4 regions of the Streptomyces sp. NPDC001508 genome follow, and region 3 is predicted to be linked to each of the others. Evidence: riboswitches for the same ligand, from Rfam matches in the RefSeq annotation. Region 3 holds a riboswitch; each other region holds the start of a gene.

Region 1 (4,304 bases), on a different contig from region 3:
GGTGACCGTGGCCGCCGGGTGGGCGTGGCTGCGGTGGCGGGCCGAGCCGCTCAACGCGCTCGCCATGGGCGACGAGACGGCCGCCGCGCTCGGCGTCCAACCCGACCGGCTGCGCAGGGAGCTGTTCCTGGTGACGGCAGCGGTGACCGGGACTGTGGTCGCGGTCAGTGGAGCCATCGGGTTCGTCGGGCTGATGGTGCCGCACGTCGTACGGATGCTGGTGGGTGCCGACCACCGGAAGGTGCTCGCGGTGGCACCCCTTGCCGGGGCCGTGCTGCTGGTGTGGGCGGACATCCTGTCCCGGCTCCTGCTCGCGCCCGCGGAGTTGCCGGTCGGCGTGATCACCGCGGTGGTCGGAGTCCCCGCTTTCCTGCTGCTGATGCGGCGCGGCGGCTACGCGTTCGGAGGCCGGTGACAGATGAGGCTCGACATTGAGGACGTGACGGTCGAGGCGTCCGGGATTCGGCTGGTGGAGGACGTGCGGCTCGCTGTGGACAGCGGGGCGTTCGTCGGGCTCGTCGGTCCGAACGGCAGCGGCAAGTCGACGCTGCTGCGCTGTGTGTACCGGGCACTGCGCCCGGCCGGGGGAGTCGTACGCCTCGACGGGGACGACCTGCACACCATGGAACCGCGGGCCGCCGCCCGGAAGTTGGCCGCGCTGCCGCAGGAGTCGTCCGCCGAGTTCGACTTCACCGTCGCCGAAGTGGTGGCGATGGGACGCCTGCCGCACCAGGGCCGCACGGCCGCCGAGGACCGTGCCGTGTGCGCTGCGGCCATGGAACGCACCGGCGTGGCGCACCTCGCCGACCGCGGATTCCTCGCCCTGTCCGGCGGCGAGAAACAGCGCGTCCTCATCGCCCGCGCCCTCGCCCAGCAACCCCGCGTCCTCGTCCTCGACGAACCCACCAACCACCTCGACATCGCTCACCAGTTGGACGTGCTCTGCCTGGTCCGCGACAGCGGGCTGACGGTGCTCGCCGCCCTGCACGACCTCAACCTGGCCGCCGCGCACTGCGATGTCCTCTACGTCATCGCCGGTAGCCGGATCGCCGCCTCAGGACCACCGCACGACGTACTCCAACCCGCCCTGCTCGCCGAGGTGTTCGGAGTGCGCGCGCATCCGGTGCGGCACCCGGAGACCGGCGCGGTCCAGCTCCTGTTCGACCTGCTTCAGCCCGCCAAGTAAGGACTCCCATGCGTAAGTTGCCCGCCGCCGCCCTCTGCCTCGCAGCCACCGTCACCGCAACCGGCTGCGGTGCCAGTGTCGAGTCGTCCAAGGAGGCGAAGTCCCACGCCGTCACGCTCACCAACTGCGGCAAGAAGGTGACGTACGACAAGGTCCCCCAGCGGGTCGTCACCAACGACGTCGGCATCACCGAGCTGATGTTCGCCCTCGGCCTGGAGAACCGCATGGCCGGGTTCGCCATGCCCGACGACGAGGGCGACCTGACTGACGTGCCCTGGAAGGAGGCGTACGACAAGGTCAAGTGGCTCTCCAAGGACCGGCTCACCAAGGAGAACGTCCTCGACGCCCGTGCCGACTTCGTCTTCGCCGGCTGGAGCTACGGCTTCCGCGAAGACAGCGGCTTCACCCCGAAGGCTCTGAAGAAGCTCGGCATCCCGACGTACATCCTCACCGAGTCGTGCCGCAACGGCCGCACCAAGACCTCGCGCGGCATCATGCCGCCCTTGGACGCCCTGTACGCCGACCTCACCAACCTTGGCAAGCTCTTCGGCGTCGAGAAGAAGGCGGCCACGCTGATCGCCGACTTCAAGAGGCAGGTCGCCACCACCGAGGCGAAGGCGCCCACCCACCGGCCCAAGGTCTTCCTCTACGACAGCGGCCAGGACCAGCCTTTGTCGTCGGGCCGTTACGGCGCCCCCGACGAGATCATCAGCAAGGCCGGCGGCAACAACGTCATGCACGATGCCGACGACTCCTGGACCACCGTCGGCTGGGAGAGCGTCGTCGAGCGGAACCCGGACGTCATCGTCATCTGCGACTACGGCGACGTGAGCGCCGAGCAGAAGCGGAAGTTCCTGCTGTCGTACGCTCCCCTCCGTGGTGTCTCCGCGGTCAAGCACAAGCGGATCTTCGTCCTCGACTACGTCGACCTGGTGGAAAGCCCCCGCAACCCGTCCGCCATAGTCCGGCTCGGGGCGTATCTGCGGACGGTGGCTCAACGGAAGTAAGGTCCGTCAGCGGACCGCGCCGCGGCCCACGATCGTGCCCGCCCGGTCGATGCAGATCACGTCGACTGCGACGGGGGCCCGCGCAGGACGGTGAGGGCCTCGTCGCGTGCGGTTATCGCGCCCAGGTTGCCGAGCGGGACCCCGGCAGCCGTGTACAGCTGGTGTGCGGCCAGGCCCGTGTTGGCGTTGGCGACCTCGGCGACGAGGGTTTCGTCCGCACCGCCACGGTGGGCGAGTTCGGCGAGGAAGCCCTTGCCGACCTGGGAGCGTGCGGAGTGCAGGTCCAGAACTTCCATCAGCCTTACTACGAAGATCGCGAGCTGTTCACGGGAGCATCTCGCCCGGCGACTGCGCTTGTCTATGAGTGGCTCTTCCGTGACTTGAAGGCGGTTGGCCGGCTTGGTGCGACTGTGAGGCTCAGTACATAAAAGGGCCGACCGTCGGCCGCTTCCGTGCCCGTGCTCCTCACCCCTGGCTATGAGGGTCTGGTGCGCCATCGCCAACGGCCCATAGTATGCGGGGCACTTCGTGCATATGCGTGCGACCGAGGAAAGCCGGTGGGAGTCCGGCGCTGACCTGCAACCGTGTGCGGCCCGCAGGGGCCGTGAGTCGGGATACCCGGCGTGCGCAGTGAACTGCTTCTCGCTGTCATGGTCTACAGGAGGGCTCAGCCTTGCGCCGCACATCCGCACACCGCACCCTGATCACCGCGACCGCCCTCGGTTTCGCACTCGCCGCGTCCGTGCCGGCAGTCGCCCAGGCCCAGAGCGCGGCGGACACGAACGCTCCCGTCCGGGTGACCCTCACCGTGCAGGGGCCGGACGGGCTTCTCTTCAAGGGGAAGATCAGAACCCAAGGGCACGACGTGACGACCGCGACCGGCGGCACGCACCACTGCGACGGCACCAACGGCGGCGCGAACCCCTCGGCCGTTCCCACGCCCACGGCCGCCACCACGTCGGGGCGCAGGGCGGCGAGGGCCTGGGTGTCGAGGGTGTAGAGCGAGGACCCGGAGTGTGCCGAGCCGCCCACCGCGTCGGAGATCTCCCGGCTGGTGAGTCTGTCCTGGTCGAGGTCGGCCCCGGTCACCACCGGGACGGCCGCGATCTCGTGCGGCGGCCAGTCGCATTCGTGGGTACGGCCGACCAGCCGCGCGGACAGTCCCAGCTCGGCGACGATGTCGGTCGCGGCGGGCAGCAGGGAGACGATGCGCATGCCGCGACCCTACGGCCCCGCTGTCACTGTCAGGCGCCCCAGCGCACCGCGATCGTGTCGCCGACGTTCACGGTCGTACCCCTGGCGGCGGAGGTGAAGGCCCCGCCGTCGATGCTGGCCTTCCAGGTGCTGGAGCCGCTGTTGGCCTTGCCGTTGAGGGAGGTGATCGTGCCGGTGCCGGAGGACGGCGTCACGGCGGTGACGCAGCCGGACGGGGTGGCCGCGCTCACGGCGGCGTCGAGGACGGCGCCGAGGGTGGTGGTCGAGCCGGTCGGCGTCAGCGTGACGGAGCACACTTTCAGGTTTCCGGCGCCGTCGTCCACGGTCAGCGCCAGCTTCGTCGCCGTACCGGAGGTGAAGGATCCCTGGCTCACCCATTGCGGGGCGCCCGCCGTGGCCGGTAGGGGCGGGGTGGAGGTGAAGCCGCCGCCGGCGACCGCGCGCAGGCCGTCGATGGACGCGTAGGCCGAGGGGCTGGTGTCGGTGGGCAGGTACTTGAAGCCGCCGCCGGGGTTGAACTGCTGGGCGATGAGGAAGTCGACCGGGGTCTTGCCCTGGGCGGTGAGGAAGTCGCCGGTCTGTGGGTTGATGCCGCAGGCGTTGAGGCCGGAGACGGCCCAGCCGTTGGAGTCGGTGTTCACGCCGAACAGGGAGTTGAAGGCGCCGCTGCTCGCGATCAGCTTGCTCTTGAGAAACGCCTTGGCCTGCACGTTGTCGGTGTCGGTGTTCGGGACTCCGGAGACGCACAGGGCGGCCATCGCGGCGCCGGTCATGTCGATGTCGCTGGCGGCGGCGAGCTGGGTGGCGTTGCCCTCGGCCTTGCTGTAGTTCCAGCCGCCGTCGTTGTGCTGGTTGGCGCGCAGGCGGGTGATGATCGCGTCGCGCAGCGCCTGGGG
Region 2 (4,304 bases), on a different contig from region 3:
TGCGGGCGTCCCATACGCCCAGTTTCTTGAGGTCCCGCACCAGGTACGAGTTGACCTGGAGGAACTCACCGGAAAGCGTCTCGCGCTTGAAGAGGTTGGAGACCTGGGGCTCGATGCACTCGTAGACACCGGCGATGGACGCGATGGTCGCGGTGGGGGCGATGGCGAGCAGAAGGCTGTTGCGCAGGCCGGTCGTCGCGATCCGCGCCCGCAGCTTCGCCCAGCGCTCGGGCCAGGTGAACTCGACGCCGTAGTGGTCGGGGTGCAGGACACCCCGCGCGGTACGGGTCTTCTCCCAGGCGGGCAGCGGGCCGATGGGGGTCCCCCCTGCACCGGAGCCTGTCGTAGGCGCTTGGGGGCGCTCGGCGAGGTCGGCGGACGTCTCGTAGGCGGCGAGCATGATGCGCTCGGCGATCCGGGTGGACAGGGCCTTCGCCTCGGGGGAGTCGAAGGGCAGACGCAGCTTGAAGAAGACGTCTTGCAGGCCCATCACGCCGAGGCCCACCGGCCGCCACCTGGCGTTGGAACGGCCCGCCTGCTCGGTCGGATAGAAGTTGATGTCGACGACCCGGTCCAGGAAGGTCACGGCGGTGCGGACCGTCTCGTCCAGCCGCTCCCAGTCGACGCCCCCGCCGCTCACGAACGCGCCGAGGTTGACCGAGCCCAGGTTGCAGACCGCGGTCTCGCCGTCGTCGGTGACCTCCAGGATCTCCGTGCAGAGGTTGGAGGAGTGGACGACACTGCCCGGCTCGGCCGTCTGGTTGGCGGTGCGGTTGGCCGCGTCCTTGAAGGTCATCCAGCCGTTGCCGGTCTGCGCGAGGGTGCGCATCATGCGGCCGTAGAGGTCACGGGCCGGGATGGTCTTCTTCGCGAGCCCGGCCGCCTCCGCCGCGCGGTAGGCGGCGTCGAACTCCGCGCCCCACAGGTCGACCAGCTCCGGCACGTCCGACGGGGAGAACAGCGACCACTGCTCGTCGGCGTCGACCCGGCGCATGAACTCGTCCGGGATCCAGTGGGCGAGGTTGAGGTTGTGTGTACGGCGGGCGTCCTCACCGGTGTTGTCGCGCAGCTCCAGGAACTCTTCGATGTCCGAGTGCCAGGTCTCCAGGTAGACCGCCGCGGCGCCCTTGCGCCGGCCGCCCTGGTTCACGGCGGCCACGGAGGCGTCGAGGGTCTTCAGGAACGGCACGATGCCGTTGGAGTGCCCGTTGGTGCCGCGGATCAGCGAACCGCGGGAGCGGATGCGGGAGTAGGCGATGCCGATGCCGCCTGCGTGCTTGGAGAGGCGGGCGACCTGGTGGTAGCGGTCGTAGAGGGAGTCCAGCTCGTCCTTGGGGGAGTCGAGGAGGTAGCAGGACGACATCTGCGGGTGGCGGGTACCGGAGTTGAACAGCGTGGGGGAGGAGGGCAGGTAGTCGAGGCGGCTCATCAGCCGGTAGAGCGCGGCGACCTCGTCCACGGCGTGCGCGGAGTCCTTCGCGGGGAGGGTGTCGGCATCCCCGTCGGCGAGGCCGGCGGCAACGCGCAGCAGGAAGTGCTGGGGCGTCTCGATGACGTGGCGGGTCAGGGGGTGCCGGAGCAGATAGCGGCTGTGCAGCGTGCGCAGCCCGAAGTACCCGAAGCGGTCGTCCGCCGCGGTGTCGATCAGCGCGTCCAGCCGCTCTGCGTGCCGTCGTACGAAGGCGGCGGTGCGGTCGGCGATGAGCCCTTCCCGGTGCCCCACGGCGATCGACCCGGTGAACGAGGTGACGCCTTGTGCGGCGGCCTCGGCGCGGATGGAGAGGGCCAGCAGCCGGGCGGCCAGCCGGGAGTAGGCGGGATCCTCCGAGATCAGCCCGGCGGCCGCCTCGGTGGCCAGTTCCCGAAGCTCCGCGGCGGCAGCGTCGTCGGACCGCGCGGACCGGCCGCGCAGCGCAGCGGCGGCGACCCGGCCGGGGTCGGCGTCGGGGAGGTCGGCGGTCAGCTCGGTCAGGGTCCGCAGCAGCGCGGCACCGGGACCGTAGGTCTCCACCGGGGCCGCGGTCGCCTGGGCGGCTGAAGCCGGGTCGGCTGGCGCGATGGTCACGTGGGGCTCTCCCTCGCTCGGCACGGGGCCTTGCGGAGGGCAGGGGGCAGCACACGAGCGCGCACGGCGTCGCGTCCACCGGCCCATTCCACGAGGCCCGGACGTCAGAGCACCCGGGCCGGACGGCCGGGTGCGCCGTCGGCAGGTCCTCGGACTGAAGCCTGCATGCGGGTATGCGGGCATACGCGCATGAGTACACCGTTGCGGGACAGTTCCGGATTCACACCGGATTCCCCTGCGGCGACAGCGAGCATGAGCATACATCTAGTGCCGGGCCGTGGTGGCACCCCCAGATGTTGTGTCGTACGTCAACGGGCCGCCGTCGCCGGGGTTCGGCTTCGGCGGCCCGTCGCGGGGCGTGCGCGGGCGCCCTGCGCCCGCTGTGGGGGCGTGCTCTCAGCGCCCTGCGCCCGCCGTCGCGGGCGGAAGCTCCACCTGGACGCCCGCGTCGCCCGCGTCGGCCGTGTAGTCCTGCGGGCTTGTCTCGTCCACGCCCTCGGGAGCCTTCACGGCCTTCAGGACGAAGGTCAGGACGACGGTGACGAGGAGGTTGAGCACGAACGCTGTCATGCCGATGTAGCCGATCTCACCGATCCCGGGGATCTCCTCGGCCGAGCCGCCGAAGTGCTTCTGCGTCGGCGAGGCCACCCCGTAGGCGGCGACCGTGCCGTACACCATGCCGACCGCCCAGCCCGCGAGCAGCGCCCAGCGGTGGAACCAGCGGGTGAACAGGCCGCCGACCAGGGCCGGGAAGGTCTGCAGGATCCAGATGCCGCCCAGCAGCTGGAAGTTGATGGCGACCGTCTTGTCCATGGTCAGGACGAAGACCAGCGCGCCCACCTTCACCAGCAGCGACACGATCTTGGAGACCCGGGTCTCCTGATGGGCCGTCGCGTGCGGATTGATGAAGTCCTTGTAGATGTTGCGGGTGAACAGGTTCGCGGCCGCGATGGACATGATGGCCGCGGGCACCAGGGCGCCGATGCCGATCGCCGCGAACGCCACGCCCGCGAACCAGTCGGGGAACATGTCCTCGAACAGCTGGGGGATGGCCAGCTGGCCGTTGGAGACCTTGACCCCGGCCGCGATCGCCATGAAACCCAGCAGGCCGAGCAGGCCGAGCATCAGGGAGTACAGCGGCAGGATCGTGGTGTTGCGGCGGATCACCTCACGGCTGCGCGAGGACAGCGTCGCGGTGATCGAGTGCGGGTACATGAAGAGCGCGAGCGCGGAGCCGAGGGCCAGCGTGGCGTATGTCCACTGGCCCGCCTCCGGCGGGGCGAGCGCCCCGCGCGGCGCACCCGTCGCCGGATTGGTCTGGGCGAAGGCGTCGCCGGCCTTGGCGAAGATGCCGTCGAACCCGCCCAGCTTGACCGGGATGTAGATGATCGCCACCGCGATCACGATGTAGATCAGCGTGTCCTTCACGAACGCGATCAGCGCGGGTGCCCTCAGACCCGAGGAGTAGGTGTACGCGGCCAGCACACCGAAGGCGAGCAGCAGCGGCAGGTCCTTGACGAACCAGTTGGTGTTCTCGCCGCCGCCCACGCCCATCACGTCGAGGACCGCCTGGATGCCGACCAGTTGGAGCGCGATGTAGGGCATCGTGGCGAGGATGCCGGTCAGCGCCACCGCCAGCGACAGCCCCTTGGAGCCGAACCGGCCGCGCACGAAGTCCGAGGTCGTCACGTAGCCGTGCCGGTGCGAGACCGACCACAGGCGGGGCAGGAAGGTGAAGATCAGCGGATAGACGAGGATCGTGTAGGGCACGGCGAAGAACCCGGCCGCGCCCGCCGCGTAGATCGCCGCCGGGACGGCGACGAAGGTGTAGGCGGTGTACAGGTCGCCGCCGAGCAGGAACCAGGTGACCCAGGTGCCGAACGACCGGCCGCCCAGGCCCCATTCGTCGAGACTGTGCTCGTTGTCGGCCTTGCGCCAGCGGGCGGCCAGGAAACCCATGACCGTGACGGCCAGGAAGAAGAGGACGAAGACGCCGAGCGCGACGCCGTTGACGCCGTCGTTCATCGCGCGTCACCTGCGCCCTGGGTCCGGCGGGCGCGCTGGTCACGCTGCCACAGCTTGTAGGCGGTCATGGTCAGCGCGGTGGAGAGCAGCACCCACAGCATCTGGTACCAGTAGAAGAACGGGATCCCGATGAACGTGGGGTCGATCTTGGCGTAGGAGCCGACCCAGAGCACCGCCACGAACGGTGCGAGGAGACACAGGGCGATCACCACCC
Region 3 (4,304 bases):
AACAGCACACCTCGGGTGGTCTCCGCGTCCGCCGACGTCAGGACGGTGAACGAGGTGAGCGCGGAGAACAGTTGCATGGCCGCCACGCCGGAGAGCACCACCCGGTCGGGGCCGCCGCCCAGGGTGTGGCCGAGTACGAGGACGAGCCCGAAGGACAGCAGGGCGCCGGCGAACGCGCCCGCCGACAGGGACACCGCTCCCCCGCCGACCCCGAGCACGACCACGGCGACCGCGCCGGTGGACGCCCCGGAGGACACCCCGAGCACGAACGGGTCGGCGAGCGGATTGCGCAGCAGGGACTGCATGACCGCTCCGCACACCGCGAGGCCCGCGCCGCAGAGGCCGGCCAGCAGGGTGCGGGGCATGCGCAGGTTCCATACGATGCCGTCCCGCAGCGGCGCCAACGTGCTGTCGCCGAAGCCGAGATGGGCGGCGACGCAGGCCCAGACGTCGGCCGTGGAGATGTCGGCGGGGCCGATGGTCACGGCGAACGCCACCGAAGCGGTCACCGCCAGCAGCCCGCCGGCGGTCAACAGCGAGGCGCGGAGGTTCACTTGGCGAGCCCGAGGTGACGCAGTCCGGCGGCGACCCGTTCGATCCCCTCGACCGTGCGGATGGAGGGGTTCATGGCCTGCCCGCTGAGCAGGATGTACCGCTTCTTCCTGACGGCGGTGAGATTGCGGGTGGCGGGGTCGGTCTCCAGGAAACGGATCTTGGCCTTGGCGGTCTCGGCCGTCTGGGACCTGCGGGTCAGGTCGCCGAGCACGATGACGTCCGGGTCGCGGTCGGCGACGGTCTCCCAGTTGATCTGGGGCCACTCGTCGTGGGTGTCGGCGAACACGTTCCGGGCGCCGACGGCCCGGGTGATGACGCCGGGGGCGCCGCAGCAGCCGGCCAGATAGGGCGACTGGGAGTTGGCGAACCAGTACATGAGGGAGACGCCGGAGGCGTCGAGGCCGTCGGTGGCCGCCCGCACCCGCTCCTTGAGGCGTGCGATCAGCCGGTCTCCGCGTTCGTCGACGCCGAACGCGCGGGCCAGGTCGCGTATCTCGCCGTACACGGTGTCGAGGGTGAGCGGGGCGCTGCGGGAGCCGTCGCCGCCGCTGGCGTTGTCCTTGCCGGCGGCGCAGTCGGACGGGGAGACGTACGTGGGCACGCCCAGCTTCTCGAACTGTTCGCGGGTGGCGACGCCGCCCTGGCCGAGGGTCGAGACGAACGAGGCGGTGACGAAGTCGGGTTCGGCGTCGAGCACCTTCTCGAAGGAGGGGTTGTTCTCGGCGAGCCGGGGCACGGACGCGTTGGCCTTCTCCAGGCCCTTCATCACCGGGTCGGTCCAGGTGGCGGTGCCGGCGAGACGGTTCCCGAGGCCGAGGGAGAGCAGGATCTCGGTGCTGCCCTGGTTGAGGGAGACGGCGTGTTCGGGGGCCGACGTCAGGGTGACCGGATGGCCGCAGTTGTCGATCGTGCGGGGGTAACCGGCGGCGGAGCGGCCGGAGTCCGGGGCGGAGCGGCCGGCGCCGCCGCACGCGGTCAGCAGCAGCGCGGGGGTGAGCAGGAGCAGGGTGGGACGGAACGTGGAACGGAGCACGGGCATGCCTCGGGTGTCGGGGCTCGTACGCGGAGCCTGGCCTACGGACGTCCTCCGCGCGCGGGCGCGGAGGTGCCAGCAGGTCTTCGGACTCGAGTTCGTCCGGACGGGGCGCCTTCCCGGTACGGCCCCGCACCGGCCTCGCGGCCGGTCCGAACCCCTCCCAGTGGCTTGGTGTGCCCTGCCCGTCCCCCTCACCGCTGCGCGTCAGTTCCGGATTCGCACCGGATTCCCTGGCCTCGGATGTGGCACGACTGGCCCGGTCAGGCTACCAAGATCGCCCGCCGGCCCGGACCCGGCCCCGTCTCCCGGACCGGACCCCGTCCCCGGGCCGGGACCATCCCCGGGCCGGGCGCCCGCGTCGGCCACCTCAGCCACCTCAGCCGCCTCGGCCACCCCGGCCATGCCGGCATCGGCGTGCCGGGCCGCCTCCTGACACCGGCACTTCGGCCCGGGTGGGACGTCGCGCCTCACCCCGGTCCGTCGGCGGGTTCCGCGGGCGGGCTCCCGGCGCAGATCCACTCGTGCACGACGGCCGAGGACAGGCCGCCGTCGGCGGCTATGACGTGCTCGGGCACGCCGGTGAGCCAGGCCGCGAGCACGGCCCGGCGCAGGTCGGCGGCGCGGGTGGCGAGGCCGGTCCGGTACGCGTCCGCGGAGCCGACGACGAGCTTGGGGGCGTCCTCCGCGAGGCGCCGGGCGGCGCGGCGGACGGTGCGTCGTGCGCTCTGGGTGTCGAGGTCGTTCATGCCGCCGTCGCCTTCCCTTCCGTGCCGAGCGAGCCATGGTCCGGGTGCCGGTACAGGTCCCGCACTCCGGACTCCGGGAAGAGCCGGACGATGAGCCGTTCCAGGCGGCGGGCGAGGTCACCGCCGCGGCCGACGCGGGCGTGCGCAGTGCGGCGGAGGCGGGCGCGCACAGCGAAGCGGAGGCGGGGGCGCCCGCTGCGGCGGGCGCGGGCGTGCACAGCGCTGGTGTCCTCGCCGTCGCGCCGCACCGGTAGCCCGCGCTGGCTCGGCCTCACGCAGAGGTACGGCCCCGGCCGACCGGCGGCGGCCGAACACCGCCGTGTGGCGGCCGTGTCGAGACCACAAACGCTCCCGGCGCCGAGGAAGCCGATACCGGACACCGCGCAGGAGACGACGCCGACGGCGAGGCGGAGGGCGAAGTCGGAGGTGGTCGGGTTCGCCATGGGTACCTCCCCTTCCCCGTCGCGGCGGGGCAGGTCGAGGGCATGGCAGCCGCCGTGCGGGGCGGGAGGCTACCGGGTGCCCGAGGAGCGGGGGGACATGGGGCTGCGGGGCCTTGCGCGGCCCGGACTACTGCTGCTGCGATCCATGTCGCTCACCTCCTCCTCGGTCGACGGGCACCCGGCCCTCCGGGCTTCCGGCACCTCCAGAGTTGCACAGCGACGCAACTTCTGCCCACCCGCAAGGAGAAGGCCGCCGTCGATTTCCGGCCACGCGGCGCCCCCTCACTAAACTGGCACGCACGCGACAAACTGGCACGCGTCCGAGGGCATCCGGCTCCGTCCCGGCCCGCCGGCGCCGCGTGCCCGTCCTGGAGGACGGCCGCCCCCGCCCGGCCGGATCCTCGCCCATCGGCCCGGCCGGGGTCTTCGTCGACTGATCGGATGCGGGTGCACGAGGTGCCGCCAGAGCCGACCGGTCCCGCACCGTCCGGGGCCGCGCCCATGACCGGACAGACCGCGTGCGGCGCGGGTCCGCGCAGCCCGCTGCGCGCCTTCCTGCGGACCGAGACCGGCAGCGCCGCCGTGCTGCTCGGCGCGGTGATCGCGGCCCTCGTCTGGGCCAATGTCTCCCCGGGCGGCTATGCGTCGTGGTGGCGGACGGACATGTCGCTGACGATCGGTTCGGCCGGTGTGTCGCTGGAGCTGCGCGAGTGGGTGAACAGCGGTCTGATGACGCTGTTCTTCTTCGTCGTGGGTCTGGAAGCCCGCCGCGAGGTCGATGTCGGGGAACTGCGCGAGCGGCGCCGCCTGGTGCTCTCGGTGGTCGCCGGGGTCAGCGGCATGCTCGTACCGGTCGCGATCTACCTCGGCTTCAACGCCGGACTGGACTCGGCGCACGGCTGGGGCGCCGCCATGTCCACCGACACGGCCTTCGCCCTCGGCATGCTAGCCGTGCTCGGTTCCCGGCTGCCGGGCGGCCTGCGTGTCTTCCTGCTCACCGTCGCGGTCACCGACGACCTGGTGGCGCTGGTCGTCATCGCCCTCGCCTACAGCGGCACGGTCCGCCTCCTGGCGCTGGGTCTCGCGCTCGGCATCCTCGCCCTGCTTCTCGTGCTGCGCGCGGCCGGGGTCCGGCTCACCGGGGTGGACGCGGCCTTGGGGGTGGCCCTGTGGGGCGCGCTGCTGCGGTCGGGCGTGGACCCGGTGGTGAGCGGCCTGGCCATGGGGCTGCTGACGTACGCCCGTCCGGCCGAGCGGCACGCCCTGGAGCGGGTCACCCGGTTGTTCCGGGGCTTTCGGGAGCAGCCGACGCCGGAACTGGAACGTACCCTGCGCCGCGGTCTGGCCTCCGCGCTCTCGCCCAACGAGCGGTTGCAGCGGATGGTCCACCCGTGGACGAGCCATGTCATCGTGCCGCTGTTCGCGCTGGCCAACGCGGGCCTGACGATCAGCGCGGACCGGATCGCGGCGGCGTTCGCCTCGCCCGTCACGCTGGGCATCGTGTGCGGCTACGTCCTGGGCAAG
Region 4 (4,304 bases), on a different contig from region 3:
CGTGCCCTCGACGTTCGTGGCACCGAAGATCCACAGGTCGACACTGCCGGGCTTCGGCTTGTAGAGCATGGCGCCCAGCTGGCTGTACCGCCAGTCGCCGGCGCCTGGGTCGGCGTGCCAGTACGACCAGTAGGCGGAGGCGGGCGGGGTGAGGACGCAGTCGTCCTCCGCGGCGGTCGGGTACTGCTTCCCGCTCTGGTAGCCGCTGTAGCCGATCCGGCAGATGAACGCCGGGCCGTCGTGTCCAGTGCCGGTGGTCTGCCAGCCGCCCTGGTTGAGGAGTTCGTAGCCGGTGGTCGGCGTGGTGCCACAGGAGCGCAGGATCGGGCCGCCCCAGTGACTGAAGTCGACCGCGAGAACCACTCCGGAGGTCGTGGTGCAGCGGCCCATCGCCTGCGGGTCGGCCGTCGCGGAACCTGTCGTCGCGCCGAAGGCGGCGGCTGTCACAGCGAGAGCCGCTACGGCACGGGCCGCTGTCTTGAGGAAACCGGTCACCGCTCGCCCCCCGCATCCACTCGGCGGCGGGCCACGGCCGCCGTGCGCCACCCGGCGAGCACCAGCAGCGCGGCGATCACGGCGAGAGCCCCGATCTGTACGCCGGTGGAGGCCAGCGCTCCGCCGCCGCTGACGCCGTCGGCGGTGGGCCCGCCTGCGCCGCCTGCCGTGTCGCCGGGAGTGACGATGTCGGGGGCACTGCCGCTCGGGCTGGGCGTCGGCTGCGGCGAGGTGCCGGTGAGACTGCGCTCCAGCGTGCCGAAGGAAACTCCGGTCGCGCCGCTCACGGCCTGGGTGGAGGCCCTCAGGTCGGAGCCGCGCTGGCCCTCCTTCGCCACGTTGAAGCCGCCGTCGGCGTTCTGCTGGGAAGCGAGGAACTTCCGCGCCCCGGCGATCTCGTCGACGTACTTCCCGCCGTCGAGGGACAGCCCCTGCACGGCCAGGGCCGCCGAGTTGACGGAGTTGCCGGCCGCCCCGGGAAAGCCGCCGTCGGACAGCTGCTTCGACGCGATCCACGCCAGGGCCCTGTCGACAGCGGCCTCCGCCTTCTGCCCGCCGGCCAGGTCCAGGGCCATGGCGGCGATCGCGGTGGAGTCGACGTCGGAGTCGTCGGTGGCGGGGATCAGGCTCGGCCAGGCACCGGTGTCCTGCTGGAGGCTCTCCAGGTAGGCGATCGCCTCCTCGGGCTTCTCCCCCGCCCTCAACTGCGCCATGACGGCGAGGGACTGGGCGAACACCGACGGCGCGTAGCGGTAGGCACCCTTGGCCGCGCAGGAGCGGTCCGGAGCGGTGCTCGGCTTGGCGCATACGGACTCATCGAGCGCGGCGATCAGGTCGCGCCCGGCGAAGTCGCGCGGGTTTCGGCCGACGGCTTCGGCGAGCAGGGCGGTCTTGCCGAGGGAACCGCCGGCGGCGTAGGCGGTGCCGACGCCCGTCCAGTCGTTGACGGTGCGGCCCTCGCCGTCCTTCCCCTTCTGGTCGAGGAAGTCGACGATGCCGCGCAGCTTGGCGTTGTTCAGGCCGGTGGCGGCCAGGGCGTAGGCGCCGTCGATGGTGAGGCCGAAGTCCGCCCGCGAGGTGGCGGGTCCGGAGGTGTAGTACAGGCCCTGCTTGAGGTTGGTCGCGCTGGTGAGGTAGGCAACCCCCTTCTTCAGGTCGGGGCCAATGCCCGGCGCGGGCGTGGCCGGCGGGGAGGTGGGGGTCGTCGGCGGATCGGTGGGTTCGGTCTTCTTCGTCGTGAGGGTGGCCAGGCTCGTGCCGGTGCCTGCGAGGACGGCGGGCGGGGTCGGGTAGAGGGCCGGGTCGGTGGCGCCCTCTTCGAACCCGAAGCCTCCGCCGGTCAGTTGCTGCCGGGACAGCCAGCCGACGGCCGCCTCCGCGCGGGCGGTGTTGCCGAGCGCGTGCAGTGCCTGGGCGGCGTAGGCGGTCGCGTACACGCTGCCGGTGGTGGCGCCCGTGTAGCCGGGGAAGGAGCCGTCCGTGCGCTGCACTGTGGTGAGGTAGGTGCGGGCCTTGGCGACGGTGTCGTCGTGGCCGCCCGCCCGGTGCAGGACGAGGGCGACCAGGCCGGTGGTGGCGGGGTCGCCGTCGCAATACTCGCCGGGGCGGATGAGGATGCTGGTGATGCCGCCGTCGGTGCACTGGAGCTGGGTGAGCCGGTCGACCGTCTCGGCGGGCGGGGTCACCGCGGCACGCAGCAGGGCCAGGACGGACAGGGCCTGTCCCTCGGCGTAGCCGGCGTTGCGGAAGTCGCCCTTGGCAGTGCAGCCAGGGATGGGCTCGCCGGACTCGGGGCCCGCCGCGCACACGTTCTTGGTCAGGTCGCCGACGAGGTCGTGGCCGCCGAAGGCGCGCGGGTCGCCTTCGGTGCTCTCGGCGAGGAGGGCGAGCCGGGCGGCTGCGGTGGCGTCGGGGGCCTGGCCGGTGCCGGACGGGTAGGCGTAGTCGACGGTGTGGGCGGCGAGGAAGGCGGTGACCTTGTCGAGTCCGGTGCTGTCGCCGTCGACGGCGGCAAGGGCGTAGGCCGTCTCCGTCGTCAGCAGGTGGTCGGGGGTGTCGGCGCCGTCGTCGACGACGCGCTCGCCGTCGGTGAGGCGGCCCTTGAGCCAGGCCACGGCGGCCTTCGTGTCGATCTGGCCAGGTCCCCCGGTGGGCGTGCCGCCGGGATCGGGTGTGCTGTCCCCGCCCGCGCGGACGTCATCGGGGGTGAAGGTGGGCTTGCCCGTGCTGCCGCCGATGTCCGTGCCGCCGTAGGCCCAGGCGTCGACGTCGCCGTCCCCCAGTTTGCGGTCCATGGCGCCGTACTGGCTGTAGGTCCAGTCGTCCTGGCCGGGCGAGGCGGTCCAGTAGGACCAGTACGCGGTGGCGGGCGGGGTCAGGACGCAGGACTCCTTGTCCGCGGTCGGGTACTGCGTCCCGGAGTTGAAGGAGCCGTATCCGATGCGGCAGATGAAGCCGGGGCCGTCGTGCTCGGTTCCGGTGGTGGTGAACCCGGCGTCGTGGAGCAGGTCGTAGCCGGTGGTCGGGGTGGTGTCGCAGCCGCGCTGAACGGTGCCGCCGAAGGGGCCGAAGTCGACGGCGACGATCGCGCCCTTGGTGGCGGTGCAGTCGCCGACAGGGTCGGCGCTCGCGGGCGTCGTCGTGAGGAAGGTCACGCAGGCGGCCAGCACCGCCAGCCACGACGCCACCATCGCTGTCAGGGCTCTGGGGCTGCTCGCCGCCCGCCCGTCTCTTCGCTTCTGGTTCCCCACCCACGGTCCCTCGTTGTGTGGCAGACGCGCACAGACGTGGCTGAGGGGCCTCCGCCGCACGAGGCAGGCCCGTGCCGGGGAAGGCTGGTCGCACCACGCCGTAGTCCGCGACGGCGTCTGTTGCTGAAGAACACGCTCCAGGCATTCCGGCTCGCCCGGCACTCGCCGGGCCTACGGTTGCGGGTCAGCGCCGGGATTCGACCGGCTTCCCCTGGAACTTCTTGCGTATCAGCCGGATTCGAACATGGTTCACAGACACCGTCAAGGTGGGGTACAGGCCACACCTGGAGTCGGCCGGACGCCTGCTGGCGACGGGCAGGCGCCTGGGGTACCGTCCCGCACTGCCGAGTGGGGGAACCCGGTGGGAGTCCGGGGCTGACGCGCAGCGGTGTGGGACGGCAGGGGGCCGTCCCGAGCCCGAATGCCCAAGCGGCGCAGCACCTTTGGAAGCCGATCCACGCGTCCCGGACGGCGGCCCCACCCACCGCAGGAGGGTTCGGCCGGCGTCCTTTTCACCAAGGAGCAGGCCATGTCCCGTCGTTGCGCCCTCACCGTCGCCGCCGCCCTCGGCGCCTTCGCGCTGACCACGCTGCCCGCGGCGGCGACCTCCACCCCGGCCCAGATCGCCACCTCGAAGACGAACGGCGTCACCTACCTCAAGTCCCTTCAGGCCGCAGACGGTTCGTACGCCGGATCGGGGCTGTCCAACGAGTGGGCGTTCAGCGCCTTCGCCGCGGCCGGGACCGCCGCCGTGGACGTCGCACCGGGCGGCGACACCAGCAAGAACGCCCGAGCCGTCTACCGCAACCTGCTCTCCACCAGCGGCTGGCCCTCCTCCTCCCCCGTCGTGACCGACTACGAGCGCGCCACGCTCAACGCCTACGCCGCCGGCATCGACCCGGCCCGCGTCTCCGCCTCCCGCAACCTGATCGCCGACACCTACGCCTACTGGCAGACCGCCGAGGCCGGCTACTTCGGCCCCTCCGCCAACTTCAACGGCACCGTCTTCGCCGCCCTCGCCCTGAACGGAGCGAAGACCCAGTCCGGCCAGACCCGCAT

Evidence for each region. A riboswitch is a leader RNA that binds a small molecule or an ion and turns the genes downstream of it on or off. The one in region 3 is predicted to bind cobalamin.
Region 1: it holds a riboswitch for cobalamin, as region 3 does, so the genes downstream of both, ABT245_RS19980 (DUF4430 domain-containing protein) here and ABT245_RS17885 (ABC transporter substrate-binding protein) in region 3, are expected to answer to the same signal.
Region 2: it holds a riboswitch for cobalamin, as region 3 does, so the genes downstream of both, ABT245_RS06710 (ribonucleoside-diphosphate reductase subunit alpha) here and ABT245_RS17885 (ABC transporter substrate-binding protein) in region 3, are expected to answer to the same signal.
Region 4: it holds a riboswitch for cobalamin, as region 3 does, so the genes downstream of both, ABT245_RS19995 (prenyltransferase/squalene oxidase repeat-containing protein) here and ABT245_RS17885 (ABC transporter substrate-binding protein) in region 3, are expected to answer to the same signal.

Annotation. Positions count from the first base shown of each region.
Region 1 is NZ_JBEPAP010000020.1:99,459-103,762, forward strand. Features, by position in the region: gene ABT245_RS19960 (FecCD family ABC transporter permease) at 1-415, shown strand, start outside; gene ABT245_RS19965 (ABC transporter ATP-binding protein) at 419-1,186, shown strand; gene ABT245_RS19970 (ABC transporter substrate-binding protein) at 1,195-2,193, shown strand; partial or broken gene ABT245_RS19975 (cobalt-precorrin-5B (C(1))-methyltransferase) at 2,200-2,480, opposite strand; cobalamin riboswitch at 2,701-2,833, shown strand; partial or broken gene ABT245_RS19980 (DUF4430 domain-containing protein) at 2,867-3,163, shown strand; gene ABT245_RS19990 (prenyltransferase/squalene oxidase repeat-containing protein) at 3,438-4,304, opposite strand, start outside.
Region 2 is NZ_JBEPAP010000004.1:245,027-249,330, forward strand. Features, by position in the region: gene ABT245_RS06710 (ribonucleoside-diphosphate reductase subunit alpha) at 1-2,065, opposite strand, end outside; cobalamin riboswitch at 2,189-2,360, opposite strand; gene mctP (monocarboxylate uptake permease MctP) at 2,462-4,090, opposite strand; gene ABT245_RS06720 (DUF3311 domain-containing protein) at 4,087-4,304, opposite strand, start outside.
Region 3 is NZ_JBEPAP010000017.1:94,786-99,089, forward strand. Features, by position in the region: gene ABT245_RS17880 (FecCD family ABC transporter permease) at 1-554, opposite strand, end outside; gene ABT245_RS17885 (ABC transporter substrate-binding protein) at 551-1,594, opposite strand; cobalamin riboswitch at 1,649-1,862, opposite strand; gene ABT245_RS17890 (hypothetical protein) at 2,059-2,337, opposite strand; gene ABT245_RS17895 (hypothetical protein) at 2,334-2,780, opposite strand; gene nhaA (Na+/H+ antiporter NhaA) at 3,282-4,304, shown strand, end outside.
Region 4 is NZ_JBEPAP010000020.1:103,764-108,067, reverse strand. Features, by position in the region: gene ABT245_RS20000 (hypothetical protein) at 1-495, opposite strand, end outside; gene ABT245_RS19995 (prenyltransferase/squalene oxidase repeat-containing protein) at 492-3,185, opposite strand; cobalamin riboswitch at 3,368-3,502, opposite strand; gene ABT245_RS19990 (prenyltransferase/squalene oxidase repeat-containing protein) at 3,775-4,304, shown strand, end outside.